4 regions of the Exiguobacterium sp. PvP048 genome follow, and region 1 is predicted to be linked to each of the others. Evidence: predicted binding sites of a transcription regulator. Region 1 holds the regulator's gene; each other region holds the start of a gene.
The links. Region 1 encodes Rex, which represses fermentation and respiration genes when NADH is low (regulators of the CRP and FNR family bind a similar motif). Its sites were predicted from a motif close to TTGTGAAATATTTCACAA; they were not measured.
Positions count from the first base shown of each region.

Region 1 (5,680 bases):
CCGCCGTTCGTTTCATCGCCGTTGGCACCAACCGTACCGGCAACGTGCATTCCGTGCATCGAAGCACCTGGTCCGAGGTCACGGATTTCACTGTCATGATCGGCATAGTTATAACCGTACGGGACTTTTTCCGTAAAGTAGTTTCCTTTTAATCCCTTTGAAGCTTTGAAGCCTTCGACTTTTGACGACGTCAAATCAACTTTTGTCTCCGGACTGAGGACCATGTCCTTGTGCGTCGGATCGATTCCCGTATCGATGACGGCAACGATGGTGCCTTCCCCTTTATAGCCATAGTCCTGCCATGTTTCTTTTGCATTGACCATGTCTTTACTGTGCAACATGTTTGGTGTCGCGCCTTTTTCGACTTCCGGACGCGCATACTCATGTGCGATATGTACGGCCTTGATGCCGCTTAACTTTTTCAACTCTTTGATTTCACCGTATTTAACTTCACCGCTGAACCCGTTCAGGACGGTCGTGAAGCTTTCTTTATAGGAAACAGCAATGTCTTTTTGGGCAATTGCTGCTTTGACTTCTTTTTGTTTATTGACGATTTGATTCTTGAGAATGATTTTTTCCGTATTGCTCAACGTGCTGTAACGTTTATTTTGTGCCTGCGCATGTTCAATCGCGGCTTTTTGATCGAGTTCGACGACAATCCGTACTTTTTCGTTTTGGCTGTATGACTTTTCCTGACCCGCTTTTTTCAGTGAGAGTGCTTGTGGCTTTTGTACATCCACTTTTTGTGATGACACGTGTCCCTCAGCATGAACTAGGCTGGAAGATGTCATGAGGGCTGCCGCCATAAGAGCAATCTTCTTTTTCTTCATTCTTTTTCCTCTTTTCCAAAAATGTAATGTGGCACAAAACATATTAAACGAAAATTCTGTATTTTTAGTTTAATCAACTTTTGCTTAATATACAATTTAAATTTGGAGTATTTTAAAAATAATTGTTGGTTTATGGTATATCAATCAGTTAACATCCTTCATTTACCTTTTTATCAAAAGAGACCGTTTTTCTGAAGACACAAAAAAAACCTTGGTTTCCCAAGGTTTCGGCAGGTAAAGCAATATGGAGACTATCGGGCTCGAACCGACGACCTTTTGGCTGCCAGCCAAACGCTCTCCCAGCTGAGCTAAGCCCCCGTGTGTTTCTATAATGAGTATACCCATTGCTGTTCATTTTTTCAATATAAAATTAGACCGCTTACAAAAAAATCTCCCTCACCTTACCGGCAAAGGAGAATCTTCCGTTATTTGTTCAGCTCACGCATCATATCCGCCTGTCGTTCGAGTTCAGCTTCCTGCTCGAGAATCAGGACTTTTTTATAGGTCCGTGCTGAAATCAGGATACTGATTTCATATAAAACGAACAACGGAACAGAAATCATCAAATGCGACGTAATGTCGGGCGGTGAGATCAACGCCGCAATCACGAACAACGCAAAATACGCATACTTCCGATTCTTCCGCATGAAGAACGGCGTCACGAGTCCGAGCCGTGTCAAAAACATCGTCACGACCGGCAACTGGAACAACAGACCAAACGGAATCGTCAACCGGATCAGAAAGCTGAAATAATTCTCGACTCCGATGACCTGTTCGATTCCGAGCTCTTGTCCGAGTTCTGTCGATACTTCGAGTAAAAACGGCAACAGCCAAAAATAAGAAAATGAAACACCCGCAAGGAATAAGAAAAACGTCACGGGAATATACGTCAACGTCGCTTTTTGTTCTTGGTCGTGCAGACCGGGACGGATGAATGCCCAAAGCTGATACATCCAAAACGGGGATGCCAAGACGATTGCGATGATGAACGCAAGATTCAGATATAACATCAGTGGATCAACAACGTTAAACGCATTCAGCCCAATTCCGAGTTCCTTTAAGTCGGCCTGTAAGAAACGGACGAGCGGCCGGACGAGCGGAAAGGCTGCGATAAACATGACCACTACAATGATGAGCGACCAGACGATCCGCTTACGCAGTTCATCTAAGTGCGATGTCACACTCTGTTCTTGATCGATCGCCATGATTCACTCACTTCTCTTTCGTTTCGTCCTTTTTGTCTTTATCATCATCCATGATGCCGTGTGTCGCACTCTTGAACTCTTTTAACGTCTGTCCGGCAGCGCGGCCGAGTTCCGGTAATTTCTTCGGTCCGAAGATGATGAGGGCGACGACACCGATCAAGGCGATGCTTCCTGGTCCAATGAATCCGACCGTTAACGGAATAAGGTTTTCCATTATGATTTCACTCCTTCAGCTGATTGCGAATAATGCTTCATGAAATAGACGAGCGACTGCAGCTCGATTGACAGATCGATGTGATGCACCCGAACGTGGGCCGGTACATTCAACCGGGCCGGTGTAAAGTTCAAAATGCCGGTCACACCATACTCAACTAACTCATCTGCCACTGACTGGGCGAACTGAGACGGTACCGTCAAGATGGCGACATCGACATGGTTCGCTTGGATTTGTTCTTTCATATCCGAGACGTGATAAATTGGAACGTCCTGCGTCGTTGTTCCGACCTTGTCCTCATCGGCGTCAAACGCGATGACGATACGAGTACTATTATTCTTTAAAAAGTTATAATTTGCAAACGCTGTTCCGAGATGTCCGACCCCGATTAAGGCGACATTCGTGACCTCGTCTTGGTTGAGTGTCTTTCGGAAAAATGTTAACAAATGTTGAACATTATAACCGTACCCTTTTTTCCCTAACGCCCCAAAGTAGGAAAAGTCACGACGGATCGTCGCGGAGTCGACTTTGACCGCTTCGCTGAGCTCTGCTGACGAGACACGCAACTTGCCGGAGTTATAAAGACTCTGGATAAAACGATAATATAACGGCAGCCGTTTCGCCGTTGCTTGTGGTATTTTTGTGTCTGGCCCATTCATACTGCAGTTCCCCCTTCGGCCACGTTCTGACGTGGCACCCAAATCAATGCAAAGAATTCTACTCCCCTTGATTGTAAACCACTTCACATAGAGTAACAAATATTATATTCGGCAGGATTTTTCGTGATAGACTAAAGGGTGGAAGGATGGATGGATATGATTCTCTTACAAGTAAACCAACTCTCAAAATCATTCGGCGTCGAGCCGATTTTAGACAATATTAAACTCGAAGTACAGGAACGGGACCGGATTGCCCTCGTCGGACGAAATGGTGCCGGAAAATCGACACTTTTAAAAATCATCGCCGGGGAGCTGTCACATGATTCCGGGGAAATCATGAAGAGCAAGGAAGTCCGGATCGGTTATCTCGCGCAGGACAGCGGACTCGAGTCGAACGAATCAATTTGGAACGAGATGCTGACCGTCTTTGAGCATCTGCAGGATCAGGAACGGGCACTTCGCCGGATGGAAATTGAAATGGGCATGGAACACATTTTAAATGATCCGGCCGCTTATGACCGTCTCCTTAAAACGTACGACCAGGCACAACACGACTTCTCGGAAGCCGGCGGCTATCAGTTCGAAGCCAATATCCGCTCCGTCTTACACGGGATGCGCTTTTATCCGGACGATTATTCCCGACGGATTCAGACGCTTTCCGGTGGACAGCGGACCCGGCTCGCCCTCGCGAAGATGTTGCTGCAGGCACCGGAACTGCTGATTCTCGATGAGCCGACCAACCACTTGGACATCGATACACTGTCCTGGCTTGAAAGTTACTTGTCCGGTTACCGCGGCGCTGTCCTGATCGTTTCCCATGACCGGTATTTCCTCGATCAAGTCGTCAACGTCGTCTATGAATTGTCCCGGAACGTCTCCCGGAAGTTTACCGGTAATTATACGAAGTATCTCGAACAAAAAGCGGCGCTCTACGAACAGGAAATGAAACAGTTCGAACAGCAACAGGAAGATATCGCGAAGATGCAGGATTTCATCCAGCGCAACATCGCCCGGGCAACGACAACAAAACGGGCGCAAAGCGTCCGCAAACGTCTTGAAAAGGTCGACCGGATCGACCGGCCGGACGGTGACGAACGTAGTACGGTTCTGTCATTCCCGATTGAAAAGCAGAGCGGCAATGATGTGCTGCAGGTCAACCAACTCGCAGTCGGCTATGAAGAAGCCGTCTCGAAAAACATCACGTTCCGTCTGCAACGCGCGGAATCACTGGCGCTCGTCGGACCAAACGGAATCGGCAAGTCGACACTACTGAAAGTGCTCGTCGGCCGTCTGAAACCGTTATTCGGAGACTACCGGTTCGGAACCGGTGTCTCAATCGGTTACTACGATCAGGAGCAGGCGGAACTGAATGACCGCAACCGGGTCATCGATGAAATTTGGAATGAATGGCCGTTGATGCGCGAACAGGAAGTCCGGTCTGTGCTTGGTCAGTTCCTCTTCAGCGGAGACGACGTCTTTAAGCTCGTCCATGAATTATCCGGCGGAGAACGCGGACGCCTGGCGCTCGCAAAACTGAAGTTACGCAAAACGAATCTGCTGGTCCTCGATGAGCCGACGAACCACTTGGATCTTGATTCGAAGATGGTCCTCGAGAATGCCCTCGTCGACTACGAAGGGACTCTGCTGTTCGTTTCCCACGACCGCTACTTCATTGACCGCGTCGCGACGCGTGTCATTGAAATGAGTTCAGACGGTGTGACCGATTACCTCGGTGACTACTCGTATTACATGGAGAAAAAAGCCGAGAAAGAAGAAATCGCCCGTCTTGAAGCGGAAGAAGCGAAAGCAATCAAAGTCGCGTCGACGAAGACGATTGACAAGGAAGCCCAAAAAGAAGCACGTAAGAAGAAACAGCAACTTGAACAGCTCGAGCAAGAGATCGAACGGTTGGAGAACCGGTCGGTTGAAATCGAACAGCTGTTGTGTGAACCGGAAGTCTTTAATGATATTCCGAAAGCGACCGCCCTGTCGGCAGAACGTGATCAGATCGACGTCGATTTGCTTGAGCTGATGGAACAGTGGGAGTCGTTCCACTGATGCGATCGAAAAGTTATCTGATCAATCTGATCCAAGGATTATTGTCCGGTGTCCTTTATTTCGTTCCGATGTATGCGGACTATGTCTCGGCTTTCATTCGTCCGGATGCGTTTAATGCCGTGTACCCGTTGTTCATCCTGATTTCCTGCATGATCGGACTTGTCATCCAAACGTGGAGCGGACTGTTCATCAGTTTATTGTCCGGTCTGATTTGTACGTTGTTGACGATTCAGTCGTTCGTCGAACTGAATGATCCAATGATCATCATGTATTACGGTGCTGTCTCACCACTGGTCGCCTTTTTGATCAGCTGTGTCGGAATCTGGGCACTTGCCGTCCTGTTTTATTTGCTCGACGGTTTTCAGTACAGCAAACGCCATAAAGTGGAGTAAGTCACAAAAAAGACGAGAGAAGCAGATAGCGCATCTGCTTTCCTCGTCTTTTTTTGCGTGATATTCGCTGCCGTTTATTTTGTCGGACGGGCAATCGTAAATATTTCACCGATTTTCGCGTAGTCATTGCCGGCAAGACGGGCAATCGCGTTTAATCCGTCTGCATCAATCCGGAAGGACTCTTCAAGTTCATCGGTGACATGATAGCGGATGACTTCGCCAATCAATAAATCGGCTGTTTCAAGTTCGATGTGTTGCGTCAGCTTCAGCTCAAACCGGATTTTTGCTTCTGCGACCGCGGGAACATTGATCAAATCACTGT
Region 1 is NZ_JBEPSU010000009.1:62,199-67,878, forward strand. It holds gene ABIC15_RS13625 (S8 family serine peptidase) at 1-830, opposite strand, end outside; tRNA gene ABIC15_RS13630 (tRNA-Ala) at 1,076-1,148, opposite strand; gene tatC (twin-arginine translocase subunit TatC) at 1,256-2,035, opposite strand; gene ABIC15_RS13640 (twin-arginine translocase TatA/TatE family subunit) at 2,043-2,249, opposite strand; gene ABIC15_RS13645 (redox-sensing transcriptional repressor Rex) at 2,249-2,908, opposite strand; gene ABIC15_RS13650 (ABC-F family ATP-binding cassette domain-containing protein) at 3,065-4,966, shown strand; gene ABIC15_RS13655 (hypothetical protein) at 4,966-5,358, shown strand; gene ABIC15_RS13660 (flavin reductase family protein) at 5,433-5,680, opposite strand, start outside.

Region 2 (5,680 bases), on a different contig from region 1:
GCGATTTTGAAGGTCGTTGATCCGAAGACCCGCGGCAAAGCAAATCGCTTAAATGTCTCTTGTAATGGAGCCATCAGCGCCTCGCCTGCTTTTGAAACGCCGCCGCCAATGACGATGATTTCAGGATTAAAGCTGTTGGCTAAATTCGAAATGGCGAGTCCAAGGTGGAACGTTACTTCTTCCACGACCTCGTTCGCTACCGTATCCCCTTGCGAATACGCTTCAAACACATCTTTTGCCGTAACCGCTTTGATGTCGTTCAAAGAAGTGACATGTCCTTTTCGTTTTTCAAGACCAAGCCGGGCGACACCTGTTGCGGAAGCAATCGTTTCCAAACACCCTTTACGACCGCAACCACACATGACACCACCTTCCGGCAACATTGTGATATGACCGATTTCACCGGCCATACCGACTGTACCGTGAACGATTTGACCGTTTGTGATCAATCCGCCTCCGACCCCGGTTCCGAGTGTAACGGCAAGCAGTTCTGTCGCTCCGCTTCCGGCCCCTTTCCACATCTCACCGATTGCTGCTGCGTTCGCGTCATTCTCGATCACTGCCGGTAATCCGGTTAAACGCTCGAATTCTCCGACGAGTTCGAAATTGTTCCAACCGATATTGACCGCTTTTTCGACGACACCCGTGTTAAAGTCGATGAATCCCGGTGCCCCGATTCCGGCTCCAACAAAATCTTTAACGCGTTTATTGCTTTGCTGGCATTTTTCAAAGAAAGAATGGGCGATGTCTCCCGGAATTTGTTCCCCATCATTTAAGATAACCGTTTCGATTTCCCATTTTTCCACGATAATTCCTTGTAAGTCTAAAATCGCCATCTTGACCGTCGTTCCGCCGATATCTACACCCAGTAACCACTTCATCGTCATAACTCCCTTATGATAAAAGATTCTTCCCTTTTATTTTAGCTGATTCATTCACCTGTGCAAAGGGTTGCACAATATTTTCATGATTTTCTCGATTGTTGCAACTCGTATGCCAAAATCACTTTTGCAGAATCATATTGTTTTTTCTCCAGTACACCCGCCTGCTCCAGCTCATCGAGTTCCAGCATCATCATCGCAATGTCCGATTCCCGGTCACCGAGATAAACGATTGTCCCGTATGATTTGAGCAATTGCTGGACGTCATAAAGTGTTTTCATCGTTCATCGGCTCCTTTACAAATGCGTCCAGTAAATCGTAGGTCGCTTGAAGTGACGTTTCATGTGTCCGCTCATAAGAATGACTCGATTCAATTCCAGGACCGAGTAAACCGTGTCGGACATCATGTCCGGCATGAACCGCTGCTGAAGCATCCGAGCTGTAATACGGATAGATATCCACTTTGTACGGAATCGAATGCTGTTGCGCTAAACGTGTGAACTGGTGACGTAAGGCAAGATCGTACGGACCTGAACCATCTTTTGCACAAATCGAAACCGTGTACTCATCCGAATGTTGTCCTTCTCCGAGTGCTCCCATATCGACTGCGATATATTCGGCGACATCTTCAGAAAAACCGGCATTACCTCCAAATCCAACTTCTTCATAGTTCGAAATCAGAATATGGACAGGATGTGGCAGCGTCAGGGTTTTCCATTTTTTGACGAGCTCCAGTAATAAAGCGACGGACGCTTTGTCATCAAGATGACGTGATTTGACGAATCCTGTCTCCGTATGGACGAATCGCGGATCGAACGTCACGATATCCCCTACTTCAATTCCGGAAACCCGCGTTTCTTCTGCCGTCGTCGAACGGATGTCAAGACGGACCTCGATATTCGTCGCGCTCCGCTCTTCCGTATTTGTCACACGTGACGTGTGGACGCTTGAATGATGGAACACGATCGTTCCGGAAACCGTCTGTCCGTCCATCTTGTGAACTAAACAGTTTTCCCCCTCAATTGCTGTCCAGGCATAGCCGCCGAGCTGCGAAAGACTGAGGCGCCCGGTCGGTAAGATTTCTTTTACCATTGCTCCTAGCGTATCGACATGCGCCGTTAACAGCCGGATTCGCACCGACTCGCCCGGCAACATCGCAAGCAATGCCCCTTTTTCTAATTTTTTATATGAAATACCTTCTTCTTTGAACCGGTTTTCTACATATGTAAGTGCGTGAGCGGTGAATCCGGTCGGACTAGGAATCTCCACTAAGTCACGAATCGTCTGAACAACTGCCTGCATCTGTTCCACTCCTTTTCAAATGTTTTTTCCCTCTCTATGATACCAAAAGATGGAACAGGCGGATACTGATTCACCGCTTCAGCCGTCTGCCCTGTCAATAAAAAAAGTCGTAGAGTCAATGTAAATTGACTCTACGACTTTTCATACGTCTACGCATAGACGACAATCCGTCTTTCCATCAGACGTATTTCTTCATCCAAATATCATCCCGGTACGTCCCATCTTCCAATTTAACGGAATCCGGATCTTCCGCGTATACTTCGAATCCAAGTGATTCATACAGACTTTGCGCTGCCTCGTTACCGGAAAGTACCGCCAAAATGACTTGTTCGACATCAGGAAGTTGTTTTGCTTCTTCAATCAAAGCTTCCATCAAAGCACGACCCGTTCCGCCACGATAATCCGGTGAAACATATACGCCGGAAATCATCGCTTTATGCGACTCCCGTGATAATTCGAACGATTTGACCTGTCCGAACCCGAATAATTTTTCACCGTCAAATATTCCGAGCCATATTTCATCAGAATCCGGACCGCCTTCCAGTCCTTCTTGAACATCCTGAATCGGTGTTTGTTGTTCATCATCAAACGAATGACCAAACGCATCTGGATGATTTTTTAATCCTTCCAGTCGAAGACTCCAATACTGTTCTGCATCTTCTTTCGTTAACTTCCGAAATGTATACATGACTGTCTTTCTCCCCTTTATCAGAATTAGTCGAGAATACTCTCACCTCTAATTGTCTCAGGCGAAGCCCAGCGTAGGTGGGAGATGAATCGCCTTCGGGCAAGGCGTGTCTTACGACACGTCAATTGCCCGACACGTTCTCGGTTTGAAAACACTTAAAACCAGGAATAAATAATATGTCGTGTTCTTTAAAAACTGAAGGTATAAGGTTGTGACAGGAAGTTCGTCTGTCACGTAAAATCTTCAACGTTCACCTTGCGGATGACTGAAGTAGCGAAAACCAAGCAGAGTAGGCGTCCGCACAAAAGAAACTGGCAAGATTAAGATCCAACCGTCGGGACGACGGGGTTAGCCTGATAAATTTCCGACCAATAGGTTGGATAACTCAGGAATCCTTCACCTCTTAGCATAGCGTAGATGGAGATAGTTCAAGCGTTTTTACTATTGAATGCGATGCCATCAAAAACTCTTCTATCCTTTACATAACCTTTTTCTAGTAAAATAAAACCTAGTTTAATCGAGATTCTTCCATACAAAAAGATCAGTCCTTTTTGTATGGCTAAAATGGACTGATCTTTTCATTTCAGGCAGATCGAAAGCAACGGATGGAGCATTTGCCTTCCACTCAGCGAAGGACAGGTTCCATCGTTTGCCGTAACACTTCTGCTGAGTGATGGAATTTTTTCAATTCTTCTTCCGTTAAAGAAACTTCAATGATTTCCCGGACCCCTTGCCGGTTGATGATTGCCGGGACGCCGATATGAATCCCGGAAATTCCATACTGACCGTCGACGTGCGCACCGACCGTCAAAAGACAGTTCTCATTTCCAAGAATCGCCCGGACGATTCGAACGAGTCCAAGTCCGATTGCATAATACGTCGCACCTTTTCGTTCGATGATATGATAGGCTGCATCGCGGACATTGATATAAATCTGATCAAGATCCGCTTGCGAGTATCGGTCATCTTCCGCTAACAATTCATCAATCGTTTTACCATAGATCCGGGAGTTGCTCCAGGCTGCAAATTCGGTGTCCCCGTGCTCACCGAGAATATACGCATGGGCATTACGGGAATCGATGTGGAAGTATTCACCGAGCATTTGGCGTAAACGTGCCGTATCCAGAACCGTTCCTGAGCCAAAGACACGGGATTTCGGAAGACCGGAATATTTCCAAGCTAAGTGGGACATGATGTCAACCGGATTAGAGGCAACAACGATGATGCCATCAAAACCGGACTCCATGATTTGACGCACCATTTCTTTCATGATTAACGCATTTTTAGCAACAAGATCGAGTCGGGTTTCACCCGGTTTTTGTGGCGCGCCTGCTGTGATGACGATCACTTCCGCTTCTTTGCAGTCTGAATAATCCCCTGCCCAGATCCGCATCGGAGAAGAGCTGAATGGTGTTCCGTGATTTAAATCCATCGCTTCACCTTCCGCTTTGGCTTTATTTACGTCGATGATAACCAATTCTTCACACAATCCTGCCGTTGACATCTGATAAGCAAAGCTTGAACCGACAGCCCCCGCCCCAATTAACGCTACACGTGTCACTTTCGCATGTAATTCCATCCTTTATATCCACCTTTCTGATAGGTAATTTAAAAGTTTGTTAACTACCTCACAATTAGATTGTAACATCTTTCACAAAGTTTAGGAATTAATGAAATCGTTCACATCTTGTCTAAATTGTGTCAATAATATCCTAACATAAGGAAAAGTGACATCTTCCATTTCAACTTACCACATTTGATGCCCTATAAAACCAATCATTCCGGCTAACGTACTCGATAAAAAGTTGACGGCGTCATTCCCGAGCCATTTCCACCCTTTTAAATAAAGGGTCGGTTGGTTGTGGTGCCGGCGTTTCTCCGTTTCTTCCGAACAGACGACACACCGGAATTTCCGCTGGACCGTCCCCCCGAATACGGTATCAAGTAGACTACCTATGATGCCGCCTGCTGCGATCAATAGCCACGTCCCCGTTGGTAAATCAAACAACAGGTCTCCCGCTGTCGCAATAAATAGGGCGCCGACGATCGTTGCCGATGTCCCAAGAAACGAAACGGCACCGCTCGTCCCGGCCGGTACACGCCGTCCCGTAAACAGGAAAGGATCTTTTTTTGATAACGGACCGATTTCAGAAGCCCATGTGTCCGCATTGGATGCTGCAAGGACAACCAAAAATAAGACGAGAAACGACGTGTGTTCTGTCCAACTGAATCCTATGGAAGCTAATGCTGCGATGCCTCCATTTGCAAGAACCTGCCAGCCGTCACGCGGTCCATCTTTTTCGACAATTTGATCCACTGATTGTTTTCTTCGTTTCCCGAGTTTCGATAACAAACTGGAACTGCCAAAAAAGAGCATTAACATGACAAGTCCGGGGTATCCGAAACCCGCAAGGACAAGCGAACCGACGACCACCGTAAAGAGACTGCCGCTGACGGTCAATAGACGAAACCGGTAACCGATATATCCGAGCAGCAAACAAAATACGACACCGTATATTACCGACATACGATGACCTTAGACTCGGTTACGATTTTTTGGACCGGTTGATCAAACGGTTCCACCTCAAAATCAGAAACGAGCTGACAGTCAAACGTAACCGCTACCGTATGCCCCGGGTAGTCAGTTAATGCCCGGTCATAAAAACCGCCGCCCCATCCGATGCGGTATCCTGCACGTGTGAAAGCCCGTCCAGGAACAAGACAAAGATCGACTGAACGCAAAGATTGCTCGTTCGCCTGGTCATCCGGTTCACGAATACCCATCTTCGTTTCAATTAACGGACTGTTC
Region 2 is NZ_JBEPSU010000002.1:186,006-191,685, reverse strand. It holds gene ABIC15_RS05460 (ROK family glucokinase) at 1-881, opposite strand, end outside; gene ABIC15_RS05455 (YqgQ family protein) at 965-1,162, opposite strand; gene ABIC15_RS05450 (M42 family metallopeptidase) at 1,146-2,183, opposite strand; gene ABIC15_RS05445 (GNAT family N-acetyltransferase) at 2,362-2,871, opposite strand; gene ABIC15_RS05440 (L-lactate dehydrogenase) at 3,497-4,450, opposite strand; gene ABIC15_RS05435 (DUF92 domain-containing protein) at 4,619-5,398, opposite strand; gene ABIC15_RS05430 (5-formyltetrahydrofolate cyclo-ligase) at 5,389-5,680, opposite strand, start outside.
Region 2: ABIC15_RS05440 (L-lactate dehydrogenase) is a predicted target of Rex. The motif match lies at 4,511-4,528, and genes of this name have one in related genera.

Region 3 (5,680 bases), on a different contig from region 1:
AACTTAGGTGCGAAGATGCATCAGATGTTCCGGGCGATCCGGCGTCTCGTCGACGATCATCCGGATATTCATGTCGTCTATCCCGTCCACTTGAATCCTGTCGTTCAGGAAGCTGCGAACGAGGTCTTTGGAGGACACGACCGGATCACCTTGATTCCGCCGCTCGATGTCTTTGACTTCCATAACTTTGCAAGTCGGGCGCATCTCATTTTGACGGATTCCGGCGGCGTTCAGGAAGAAGCCCCGTCACTCGGTGTGCCGGTTCTTGTCTTACGCGATACGACGGAACGTCCGGAAGGCGTCAAAGCGGGAACGTTGAAGCTGGCCGGAACGGATGAAGAAACGATTTACCGTCTCGCGAGCGAATTGCTCGAAGATGAAGCGGCGTATAAGGAAATGGCACAGGCTTCGAATCCGTACGGAGACGGTCATGCCTCCGAACGGATTGCGGCGGCGATTCTGAAACACTTTAATCAGGATGCGGCGTTTGAGCCGTTTAAAGTCGAGAACTGACGAAAGTGTAGACATACAGCAAAAGGACCGGTGCTACCGTCATAAACGGCGGCACCGGTCCTTTTATGGACTATAACAGAATCATCTGTTGTAAAAATAAACGTACGAACGATGTGTACACAATCCACGTGAACGTCCTCGTTTCATGCGACTCCTGCAGGAAAAAGCGCGTTTTTTTTGCGCTGTCAGAGACAAACGAGACCCGGTTTCCTGACTACAGGGCAGGAAAGCTGGCTTGTGTCTCGCCTGCGGAAAGCGCATGAGGAAGAGGACGGAACTGTCACGATAGAATGATACGTTATTTGCGATAAGGAAGGCACTTCTAGTAGACAATGATGAATACCACGTTACGCCCAGTGCGACGGGCGGAGCAACCGTTCCGGCAAACGTGTCTTCGCGTCACCTTGTGCCGCATTGACCTGCGCCTGTGTCAAAAACAACGCGTCGGTCAAATCAGCTCCCGCCAACTGACAGTCCCGCAGGTCGGCACCGAGGAAGTTGACGCCGCGTAATCGGCTGTTCGATAAGTTCGTCGCAAGCAAAAACTGACCGCGGACGCTTAAGCCGGAGAAATCCTGTCCGGCAAGATTTTTCCCGATCCAGTCGCGGGGAAGCGAACGTTTGCCTGTTTCGGCGACCGGCGTTTGAACCAGTTCTTCAATCTGAGAAAGAAGCGGTAGAACGGTTGCCCGGACTTGATCAAGATCGAGTGCCGCCAGTTCGTCCGGAGAAGAGCGGGTCAGGGCATCGAGTTCAGACAGCTTGTCCTCGAGCAACGGGTGAATCTTACGGGTGACCGGTCGGATGCCGTCCGTCAGGTACCACATCATTTCCTGCAAATGGACCATCTTCGGATAGAGGGCGTACATGACAGGTTTCGTCGTTTCATCGTAAATCCCTTGGAATGTCACCTGCGAAATCTGTTGACCGGCACCGAAGCAGTCATAGACGGTGCATCCTTTATAGCCGCTCGGGCGCAGCCGGTCGTGAATCCGGCAGCGGTACTCATTGTCTAAATTCCGGCAAGGCGTCGCTTCCGGTTTGTCGTGACCAAAATCGCTTGAAGCGGAAAATGCGAGGGCTGTACAACAAAGTCCGAAGCAATCCCCGCACTGAACACGAAAGCGTTCGGTTTCCATAAGGTTCACATCCTTTTGGTTTGTTCATATCACTTCTTTTTACCATATGTAGGCAATGGTTTTCAAATCGCGGGAGACGAGTAAAAAAACAGCAGACCATGACTGAGGTGGAAGAACTAAATGTATGATTTTCATAAAAAAAAGAGCCGCATCATGAACTTGAAAATAGAAAGTCATCCGTGAATTTTTAAGCTGTGATAAGGGACACACGGAACGAATTGGAAACCGCGCATCCGCTTTGTTACAAACAGATGTCAGAGGGGATAAACCGTCCCATAAAGGAAGCGTTTACAAATGTGAACGAAAAATGTTTTTTCACAAAATCGACACAAATCAGATTTAGGTGACTTGTTTCTCATTTCAGAACACGATATAACGTTACTGTTCAAGGATTTTGTTCACCTAGTGAACCATCTCGATAAACGTTGATAATACTACATATTTTCTTCACATCTTCGTGAAAAGAGTGGCACGGGACACCTCTGTGAAAACCTTATCAATTGTTGATATACAATGGTTTTACGGCTCCATTTTAATTGTGAATTCATTTGACTATGAAATGGTTCTCATTGTATTCTTGACTAGTATGAAAATCCGAAAATTGTGGGAAAGAAAAAGAACTCACAACTGGGAAAAGGGGGTCGTCTCTAGTGCGCCAAAAAGGGCTCGCGACGAGTATGGTCATGGCCTCGCAAATTTCGACGGCACTAGCCGCACCGATCGTCATCGGCTTTCTTGTTGGGAACTATGGGGAACAGCAGGATTGGTGGCAAAAGATGGGTGCGACGTTTGCAGTGTTCATCGGGATTTTCATCGGAATTCTTTGCATGATCGCAATGATCAGGCACTTGTTAGGAGACAAGACATGAATATCATCCTTCAAGATGCGTTGTATCGTGCGTACTTACGATGGTTCGGACTCTATTATGGAATCCTTGCTGTCCTGTTACTTGTCGGTTATCCGAGTGATCCGGTGATTTATGGACTGGCACTGGGTGGGGCAGGTAGCTTCATGATCTTGACGCTGCAACGATTAAGCGTCGATCGAATGTATCGTGTAATCGAGCGTGGGCGCAAGCCGATGTCTCGAGGGACCGTATCACGCATGGCGGTCGCGGTACTCTGTGTGATGATCGGCTTGAAGTATGAAGCCGAATTGTCATTAACTGCGGTGGTAATAGGCCTTCTCGCCGGCCACGTCATACAATTTTGTGAGTATTTTACTCACGAACTTAAGCGGGAAAAGAGGTGAATAATCAAATGAACCACGAAATGCCACTTTACGAAATCCCACTCTGGGGCGACTTCGTTCTGTACGGTAGCTGGACAAACTTGATCACAGTGCTGATTGCAGCTGCTCTCGTTTTCCTGATTGCCGTGGCCGGTACGCGACGTCTTGTGATGAAGCCGACCGGTGCTCAAAACGTGATGGAGATGTTCCTCGAGTTCGTTCGCGGAATCATCAGCAGCACGATGGACTGGAAAACAGGGGGTCGCTTCCTAACTTTCGGAATGACACTGTTCCTGTTCATCATCGTGTCCAACTTAATGGGTCTTCCCTTTAACGTTGTGACGGGTCACTACATTTGGTTCAACTCACCAACTGCAGATCCGTATGTGACACTTGCACTTTCATCTATGGTAGTGGTCATGAGCCATTATTACGGTGTGAAAATGCGCGGCTTCGGCTCGTATGCGAAAACGTTTATGACGCCGATGTTTATTATTACCATCATCGAGGAATTCGCAAACACGTTGACTCTCGGTCTTCGTCTTTACGGTAACATCTTCGCGGGTGAAATCATGATTGGTATCATTCTTTCGATCGGTATCGTCTCTGGAACGAACGATTTCCAATTCCTCGGACCAGTCGGTGCTATTCTGTCAGCGATCCCAATGTTGATCTGGCAAGGATTCTCACTCTTCATCGGAGCAATCCAAGCGTATATCTTCCTTATCTTAACGATGGTTTACATCGGGCATAAGGCAGCGCACGACCATTAATTCGAAGGTAAAGCATCTGCTTTTCCGATAATCGCACGACCAAATTTCGAACACAATCTAGGGAGGCAATTCATAATGGAACTTATTGCAACAGCGATCATCATCGGACTCGGCGCACTCGGCGCAGGTATCGGTAACGGTCTTATCGTAAACGGTACAGTATTAGGACAAGCACGTCAGCCAGAACTCAAAAACGAACTTCGTCAAACAATGTTCATCGGTATCGGTCTCGTTGAGGCACTTCCAATCATCGGTGTAGCGGTCGGTTTCCTTCTTCTCAACTCTTAATCCGTATTTCATTTTACGCACGAAGAACTGAGCTACATAGGGCGTTATTCGTTCCATTAGAGTGAACCGTCATGGGGGCTACGGCTCCCTTATGTAGATACTAGAAGTAGGACCAACCACGAGGGGAGTGTAATCGAATGAATCTCACGTATCGTGCGGCTGAAGGAGTTGCAGAAAGCAACCATCTTCTTCTCGCCAATATGATCGTCACGATCGTCGTTTTCCTCTTGCTCCTCATCCTCTTGAAGAAATTCGCATGGGGCCCGCTCGTCAACATGATGAAAGCGCGGGAAGAGCATGTGGCTAGCGAGATCAATTCGGCTGAGAAAAGCCGGAAAGACGCTGAAGTCTACGTAGAACAACAACAAGCAGAACTCAACAAGGCACGTACGGAAGCACGTGACCTGTTAGAAGCATCACGCCGTCAAGCTGAGGCAGAACAAGCACGTGCGATGGAGCAGGCACGTGTCGAAACAGAATTGAGCAAGGAAGAAGCTCGCCGTGCAATCGAACGTGAACGCGCTGAAGCACAAGCTGCTTTGAAGAACGATGTTGCTCTTCAAGCAATCGCTGCAGCACGCCACGTCATGAAAACACAGCTGGCGACAGACGAAGCGGCACAACGTGCACTCGTCGATCAATTCCTCGCTGATACTAAGGGCACGAACTAATGCGTGACCACGTAGCGGGACGCTACGCAAAAGCGCTCTTCGATCTTGCACTTGAGCATCATGTGCTCGACCAAGCAGAAGCTGATGTGCGAACGCTCGGCGAAGTGCTCCACGCAACACCAGAGCTCGCATCGGTGTTAGAAAACCCATCGATTTCTGCAGAAGAGCTGAAGCAAGTCCTTCAGACGAGCTTCACAGGCTTCAATACGATTGTCTTGAATACAATCCTCGTCATGGTCGAAAACGACCGGGCATCGGAAGTATTGTCATTACCAGAGCATTTCATCGCGTTGTTGAATGAGCACCGTAACGTTGCGACAGCAATCGTGACAAGTGCATACAAACTGTCAGACGAAGAACTCACGAACGTGAAGGAAACGTTTGGCCAAAAATCAGGTAAAACGCTTGAAGTAGAAAATGTTGTTGATACGAACGTAATCGGCGGACTTCGTGTTCAAATCGGTTACACGACATATGATGGCACGATCGAAACGAAACTAACGCGACTTGAGCGTGAGCTGTTAAAAGCGTAAGAAAATAGGGGTGAAACGCATGAGCATTAGAGCTGAAGAAATCAGCGCCCTGCTTAAAGCGCGTATCGCGCAGTACGGTTCTACGATGGAAGTGAACGAGACAGGTACAGTCATCCAAATCGGTGATGGTATCGCTCGTGCACACGGACTCGACAACGTCATGTCGGGAGAGCTCGTAGAATTCGCTAACGGCACAATGGGCTTGGCGCAAAACTTAGAAGAAGGCAACGTCGGTATCATCATTCTTGGTGACTACCTTGAAATCAAAGAAGGCGACTCTGTTCGCCGTACGGGCCGCATCATGGAAGTACCAACTGGAGACGCACTCCTCGGACGTGTCGTTAACCCGCTCGGTATGCCAATCGATGGTCTTGGTCCAATCGAAACAGAACACTATAACCCAATCGAGCGTAAAGCTTCTGGTGTCATGGCACGTAAATCGGTTCACGAACCGCTTCAGACGGGAATCAAGGCAATCGATGCCCTCGTTCCAATCGGCCGCGGACAACGTGAGTTGATCATCGGTGACCGT
Region 3 is NZ_JBEPSU010000010.1:37,299-42,978, forward strand. It holds gene wecB (non-hydrolyzing UDP-N-acetylglucosamine 2-epimerase) at 1-513, shown strand, start outside; gene ABIC15_RS13905 (pentapeptide repeat-containing protein) at 861-1,652, opposite strand; gene ABIC15_RS13910 (AtpZ/AtpI family protein) at 2,303-2,521, shown strand; gene ABIC15_RS13915 (ATP synthase subunit I) at 2,518-2,904, shown strand; gene atpB (F0F1 ATP synthase subunit A) at 2,913-3,656, shown strand; gene atpE (F0F1 ATP synthase subunit C) at 3,732-3,944, shown strand; gene atpF (F0F1 ATP synthase subunit B) at 4,082-4,615, shown strand; gene ABIC15_RS13935 (F0F1 ATP synthase subunit delta) at 4,615-5,148, shown strand; gene atpA (F0F1 ATP synthase subunit alpha) at 5,168-5,680, shown strand, end outside.
Region 3: ABIC15_RS13910 (AtpZ/AtpI family protein) is a predicted target of Rex. The motif match lies at 2,205-2,222, and genes of this name have one in related genera.

Region 4 (5,680 bases), on a different contig from region 1:
ACGCGGCTGGTCATCTTCTGATTTTCAGCCAGTGTTTTCGTATAACCGGCGGCAGTCGTTTTGATTTGATCGGTATCGGCAATCAGGGCCTGCAGGACTTCCGTCACTTCATTCGCGTAACTCCGGGACTGGACGGCGAGGTGCCCGACTTCCGTTGCGACGACGGCAAACCCCCGTCCGGCATCACCGGCACGTGCTGCTTCAATCGCCGCATTCAGCGCCAACAGATTGGTCTGTCCGGCGATTGCTTCCAGACTGGCGAGGATTTTCTGGATTTTATCGGATCGGCTGGCCATAGCCGTGACCGAAGTATGCAGACCGTTCGTCGACTTGACCATTTCCTCGACCCGGCGATCCATCAGGTTCATCTCCTCGTTGCCGGTCAACGCACGTTTCGTCATATGTTCCGTCGTCGTGACGGTCTGCGCCATTTTCGCCTGGATCGATGCGATGGATGCATTGACCTGATGCAACTGATCCGTTCCGTGTTGCATCGATTGATGCTGACCATCAGCGGACTGGACGATTGGGGCGATTGCCGTCGCGATTTGATTCGTTGCTTCAACAGACTGACTGGCTGCCTGTCGCAATTGCTTCGTATTCGTTTTTAAATTACCGACCAGAGCTTCGATTTGCTGACTGGCATTTGTCATCAGCGTCGTCGCGTCCGCTTCACGTCGGGAAGAGGCAGAGCGTTCCTGATTCTGTACGGCAATTTGGATGACCAGAGCTACACTCGTCAAAATCAAGAAGACAGCATGGATCATGAGGATGCTGAATGGATACCCAGTCGTTCCGCAAATCAGAGACGGAGCAAAAAAGAAGCCGGCGAAATGTTGGACGGCAAACAGGACGGTGCTGACGAGAATCAAGTCAATCCGGCGGAAATAAGCAATCAAAGCCAGGACCATGAAGATGGAAAAATGATACTCGACCAGTCCGTTCCCACCGGCAACAATCGACATACTGGAAAACATCAACGTCAACGTTAAAAGAAGGGCAACAGACGGGCTGTTGGGGCGAATCCAGTAAAGGCCCGAGGAAGCAATCCAACAGCCAAAAGGTAACAAGGCAATCCAGGCAAGTGTCGCTGGTGAAGCGGCGGCCACGTTTCCGTGAATGAGTTGATAATCGTCTGCAAAGTTGGTAAATCGGTGCAAACCATGGACAATTAACGATAAACAGACGACAAGAAAACTAATCCAAAGCATAAGCTGATTTTGACGTTTCATAAAATTAAATTCCCCCGTTTTTTAGTAGAAACTGAAACAAATCACGAATAAACATGCTAAACGTATACCACTATCGGTCGGCAAAATGAGATTGTTTAGCTTCAAGATACTTAAAATAAAATTAAATTTTAAAATAGAAAATCATGGCTAAACAGACACGATATGGGGTATAGAAGTGCATTGAGACTTAGGAGGAACTGTGTATGAAATGGAAGGGTAGAGAAAGAAGTTCGAACGTTGAAGACCGGCGGGGAATGGGTGGAAAAGGGGTCGCCGGCATCGGAGGCGGACTCGGGATCATCATTTTAATCGTCGTTACGTTGATGGGCGGGAATCCGGCAGACATCCTTGGAGGGCTGTCTGGTTCGCAGGGCGACAGCCAGGGCGAATATCAGGAAACGGCCAAGGAAAAAGAAGCAGCGGACTTTGTATCTGTCGTGTTGGCGGATACGGAAAAAGTCTGGACGAAGGAATTTAAACAGGACGGTATGACGTATAAAGAACCGACGCTTGTTTTATATACCGATCAAGTCAGTTCAGCGTGTGGACAAGCCGGAAAGTCGGTTGGACCGTTTTATTGTCCGGGTGATCAGAAATTATACATCGATCTTAGTTTTTATGATGAGTTACAAAATAAATACGGGGCACCGGGAGACTTCGCGATGGCATACGTCATTGCCCATGAAGTCGGACACCATGTTCAAACGTTGCTCGGGACATCTGACGAAATCATGCCGCTCCGCCAAAAGATGAGCGAAGAAAAGTTCAACAAGTATCTGGTCCGTTTTGAATTACAGGCGGATTATTATGCCGGTGTCTGGGCAAATCACGCACAAGGACAAAATTTGCTCGAAGAAGGCGATTTGGAAGAGGCACTTGGAGCGGCGAATGCTGTCGGAGATGATACACTTCAGAAAAAAGGGCAAGGATATGTCGTACCGGAAAGCTTTACACACGGTACATCGGCTCAACGCGAACGATGGTTCCAAAAAGGATTTGATAACGGAACGATTGAAGGCGGCGATACCTTCAAAGCGAAGAATTTATAAGCATAATCAACAGGCACCACTTCATAACGAAGTGATGCCTGTTTTCGATTAATCGTTGTATTGGTTAAACATCGCCGTATCATCGGGAACGTTGGCGAGATAGACAATCTTTCCATCCGCATTGAGCCGGGCGATGTCGGTTCCATCCTGGGTGAAGACAGAGCCGTCCGCGCGTTTCCCGCAAACAGCCCAGCGTGTTTCCATCGTATCTCCTGTTTCTGATGGAACCCATCCGGCATACATGTGTTTAATATCCTGATTCGCCGTAAAGACCATCCGGACGAACTGTTTCCAGGCATCGATACCGTGCTGTTCCTGTCCGTTCAGGACGAATGTGATTTCGTCCGAGAACAGGGAAATCAAGTCATCAAAAGCTTTTTCATCGGTCCGGGAAGCATCAAATAAATCAAAATAGCGGTCAAGTGTAGTGGTGTTCATCATATATTCTCCTTTTAGTTACGAATCATTTTTTCTTCAATTAAACTCTGCAGTTTTGTCAGATGATCGGGCGGACAGTTCAAATAAATTTCACGGCGGATCGAGTCGATCGTCTCGCGTTTGAGTATCGATTGCCACGACTGTTCCGCTTCTGCCATCAGGTCGGACAATAAGCAGATGTTCTGATCCTGGATACCCATCAAGTCTTCGAAAACACCGCTTGAGGCATATAAGGATTGTTTGCCCTCGATTGCTTCATAGATATCAAACACACGAATCGTCTCCGGTGACGCTTTGAGCCGGAAGCCGCCTTTGGCACCGGGAACAGAAATCAGCAGATCGGCACTCACAAGTTTTCGGAGCAACTTTTGGAAGTAGGACGGCGAAGCCCCGAGCTGCTGACTGATGAATTCTCCCGGTAGAACACCTTTCTCCGGTAAAAACGTCAATAAGAGCATCGCGTACACCGATTGTTCGACACCTGTCTTCATTTGCATGAAACATTCTCCTTTCTGTATATCGTGGATAACTATTGTCTACGATACATCCGAATAAATGAATTGTCCAACAAAAGGTTCCTCACAAAACCGTCACACCTTTTCGACTGCATACCCGTGGCATCAACAGAATGGATTCGGTATACTGAATGTACGATATGTGAAAATATTCACTAAAAGTCGTTCACACTTAGTGAAAGGACGTTTTCTTATGAATCCACTCAAAGGAATCATCACGATTCCACGTACGATTTTTATACAACTGATGTTGGTCGCCGTCCTGATGGGCGTCGCCGTCATCGGTCAATCTTATCTGATCGTCATCATCGTCGACCGGATTTTCCTGCAGGGTGATCCGTTCGCGGCCGTCATGCCGTTGCTCGGTTTTCTGTTGTTAATGCTGATGCTACGCGTCGGCGTCACCTACTGGAACGGCCGCCTCGGAACGAGTCTTGCGGCACGGGTTAAACAGGACTTGCGCCTGGCGCTTGTCGCGAAATATACACGAAACTCCGTCGAATCGATGCTTGAAGGACAATCGGGTCAAAAGGTCAGCATTCTGCTCGATTCCGTTGATGAGATGGACAGCTATTACAGCCAGTACCTGCCGAAAGTCATTCAGACGTCGATCGTTCCGTTGATGGTCTTGATTGCCGCCTTCAGCTACGACTGGGTGACAGGACTCGTTATGATGATTACGGCGCCGTTCATTCCGCTGTTTTACATCGTCATCGGAATCATGACGCAAAAGCGGGCCGATACGCAGCTTGAGAAGATGAATGCCTTTTCCGGTACATTCCTTGACACATTACAGGGACTGACGACGCTGAAGTTATTCGGTCGGGCGAAGACGCAACAGGACGTGATCGAACGAAGCAGTCTCGATTTTCGGGACGCGACCTTGACCGTTTTAAAACTGGCCTTCCTGTCGTCGTTGATGCTTGAGTTTATTTCGATGCTCAGTATGGGGATGATTGCCCTGGAAGTCAGTCTCCGGTTGATTTTATTCCAAAGCATCACCTTTGTACCGGCCTTCTTGATGTTGGTCCTGGCACCGGAATACTATCTGGCGTTAAAAGAGATGGGAGCCGCTTTCCATACCGGTCGGGGCAGTGTCGCCGCCGCAAAACAGATTGCGGCCGAACTGACGGACGATGACCGGAATGTCGCTTTCGGACGAACGGATCTGCCGGCGGCCCGTCCGCCGCGGATTGAGCTGAAAGACGTCGCGTTTTCGTACCGGGATGCCCGCTTTGCGATGGAACAGTTGAATTTGACGATTGAACCGTATCAAAAGGTGGCCTTGATCGGGCGCAGCGGTGCCGGAAAATCGACGGTCCTCCAATTGCTGGCGGGTCTTGCCGATCCGCAGGACGGACAGCTGTTGCTTGACGGTCAAGATCGTCAGACCATCACGGAATCCAGTTGGTTCAGCCAGCTCAGCTACATCTCGCAGCATCCGTATCTTTATGCCGGGACGCTGGCGGATAATATTGCCATTGGTGAATTGCGCGAAGCGTCGCGGGCTGCGATTGAACAGGCGGCATCTGACGCCGGTCTGACCGAATTGATCGCACAGTTGCCGAACGGACTCGACACGATAATCGGAGAAGGCGGACGCGGCTTATCCGGCGGCGAAAAGCAGCGCGTTGCGTTAGCACGTGCCTTCCTGAAACGACCGAATGTCATCTTGTTTGATGAACCGACGACCGGTCTTGACGTGAAGACGGAACGGTTGTTGCAGGAAGCGATGACTGTTCTCGGACGTGAAGCGACCGTCATCACGGTCGCCCACCGTCTGCATACGATTGAACGGTCGGATCAAATCGTCGTGCTGGAAGCCGGACGGATTGTCGACCGGGGGACACATGAAGAATTACTCGGACGTGAATCGGAATATGCGATGATGCGCGCCGTTCAACGGGGGGAGGAGACACGATGAAAGAGTTGATGGGAATTTTTCGTTTGATGCTGCACCAGAAACGGGACATCGTGCTCTCGATTATCTTTGGTGTATTGGCCGGCATCACGGCGGTCGGACTGTTTGCCGCGAGCGGCTTCCTGATTTCGAAAGCCGCCCTGTTGCCGCCGATTCAGACACTTGCCGTTTTGATTGCCTTACAGAAAATCTCCAGTCTGACACGGGCTGTCAGCCGGTACGCCGAACGGTATTACTCACACCGGGCGACGTTTACGATCCTCAGTGACTTGCGGACGACGTTTTATAAACGGCTGGAACCACTCGCACCGGGTATCTTTGCCAAGTACCGGAGCGGGGATTTGCTCGCCCGGATTGTCGGGGACGTCGAAAGTCTGCAAAATACGTTTTTGCGCGTCGTCTATCCACCGATCATTTTAGTGCTCGTCTTTCTGTGTACAATCTTTTTTGTCAGTTTCTTTTCACTCAGTGTCGCGCTTGTCCTTGTGTTTGGTCTGATCTTAACGGGATTCGTCATTCCCGGCT
Region 4 is NZ_JBEPSU010000007.1:28,305-33,984, forward strand. It holds gene ABIC15_RS12205 (methyl-accepting chemotaxis protein) at 1-1,232, opposite strand, end outside; gene ypfJ (KPN_02809 family neutral zinc metallopeptidase) at 1,436-2,281, shown strand; gene ABIC15_RS12215 (nuclear transport factor 2 family protein) at 2,330-2,722, opposite strand; gene ABIC15_RS12220 (RrF2 family transcriptional regulator) at 2,734-3,216, opposite strand; gene cydD (thiol reductant ABC exporter subunit CydD) at 3,428-5,158, shown strand; gene cydC (thiol reductant ABC exporter subunit CydC) at 5,155-5,680, shown strand, end outside.
Region 4: cydD (thiol reductant ABC exporter subunit CydD) is a predicted target of Rex. The motif match lies at 3,375-3,392, and genes of this name have one in related genera.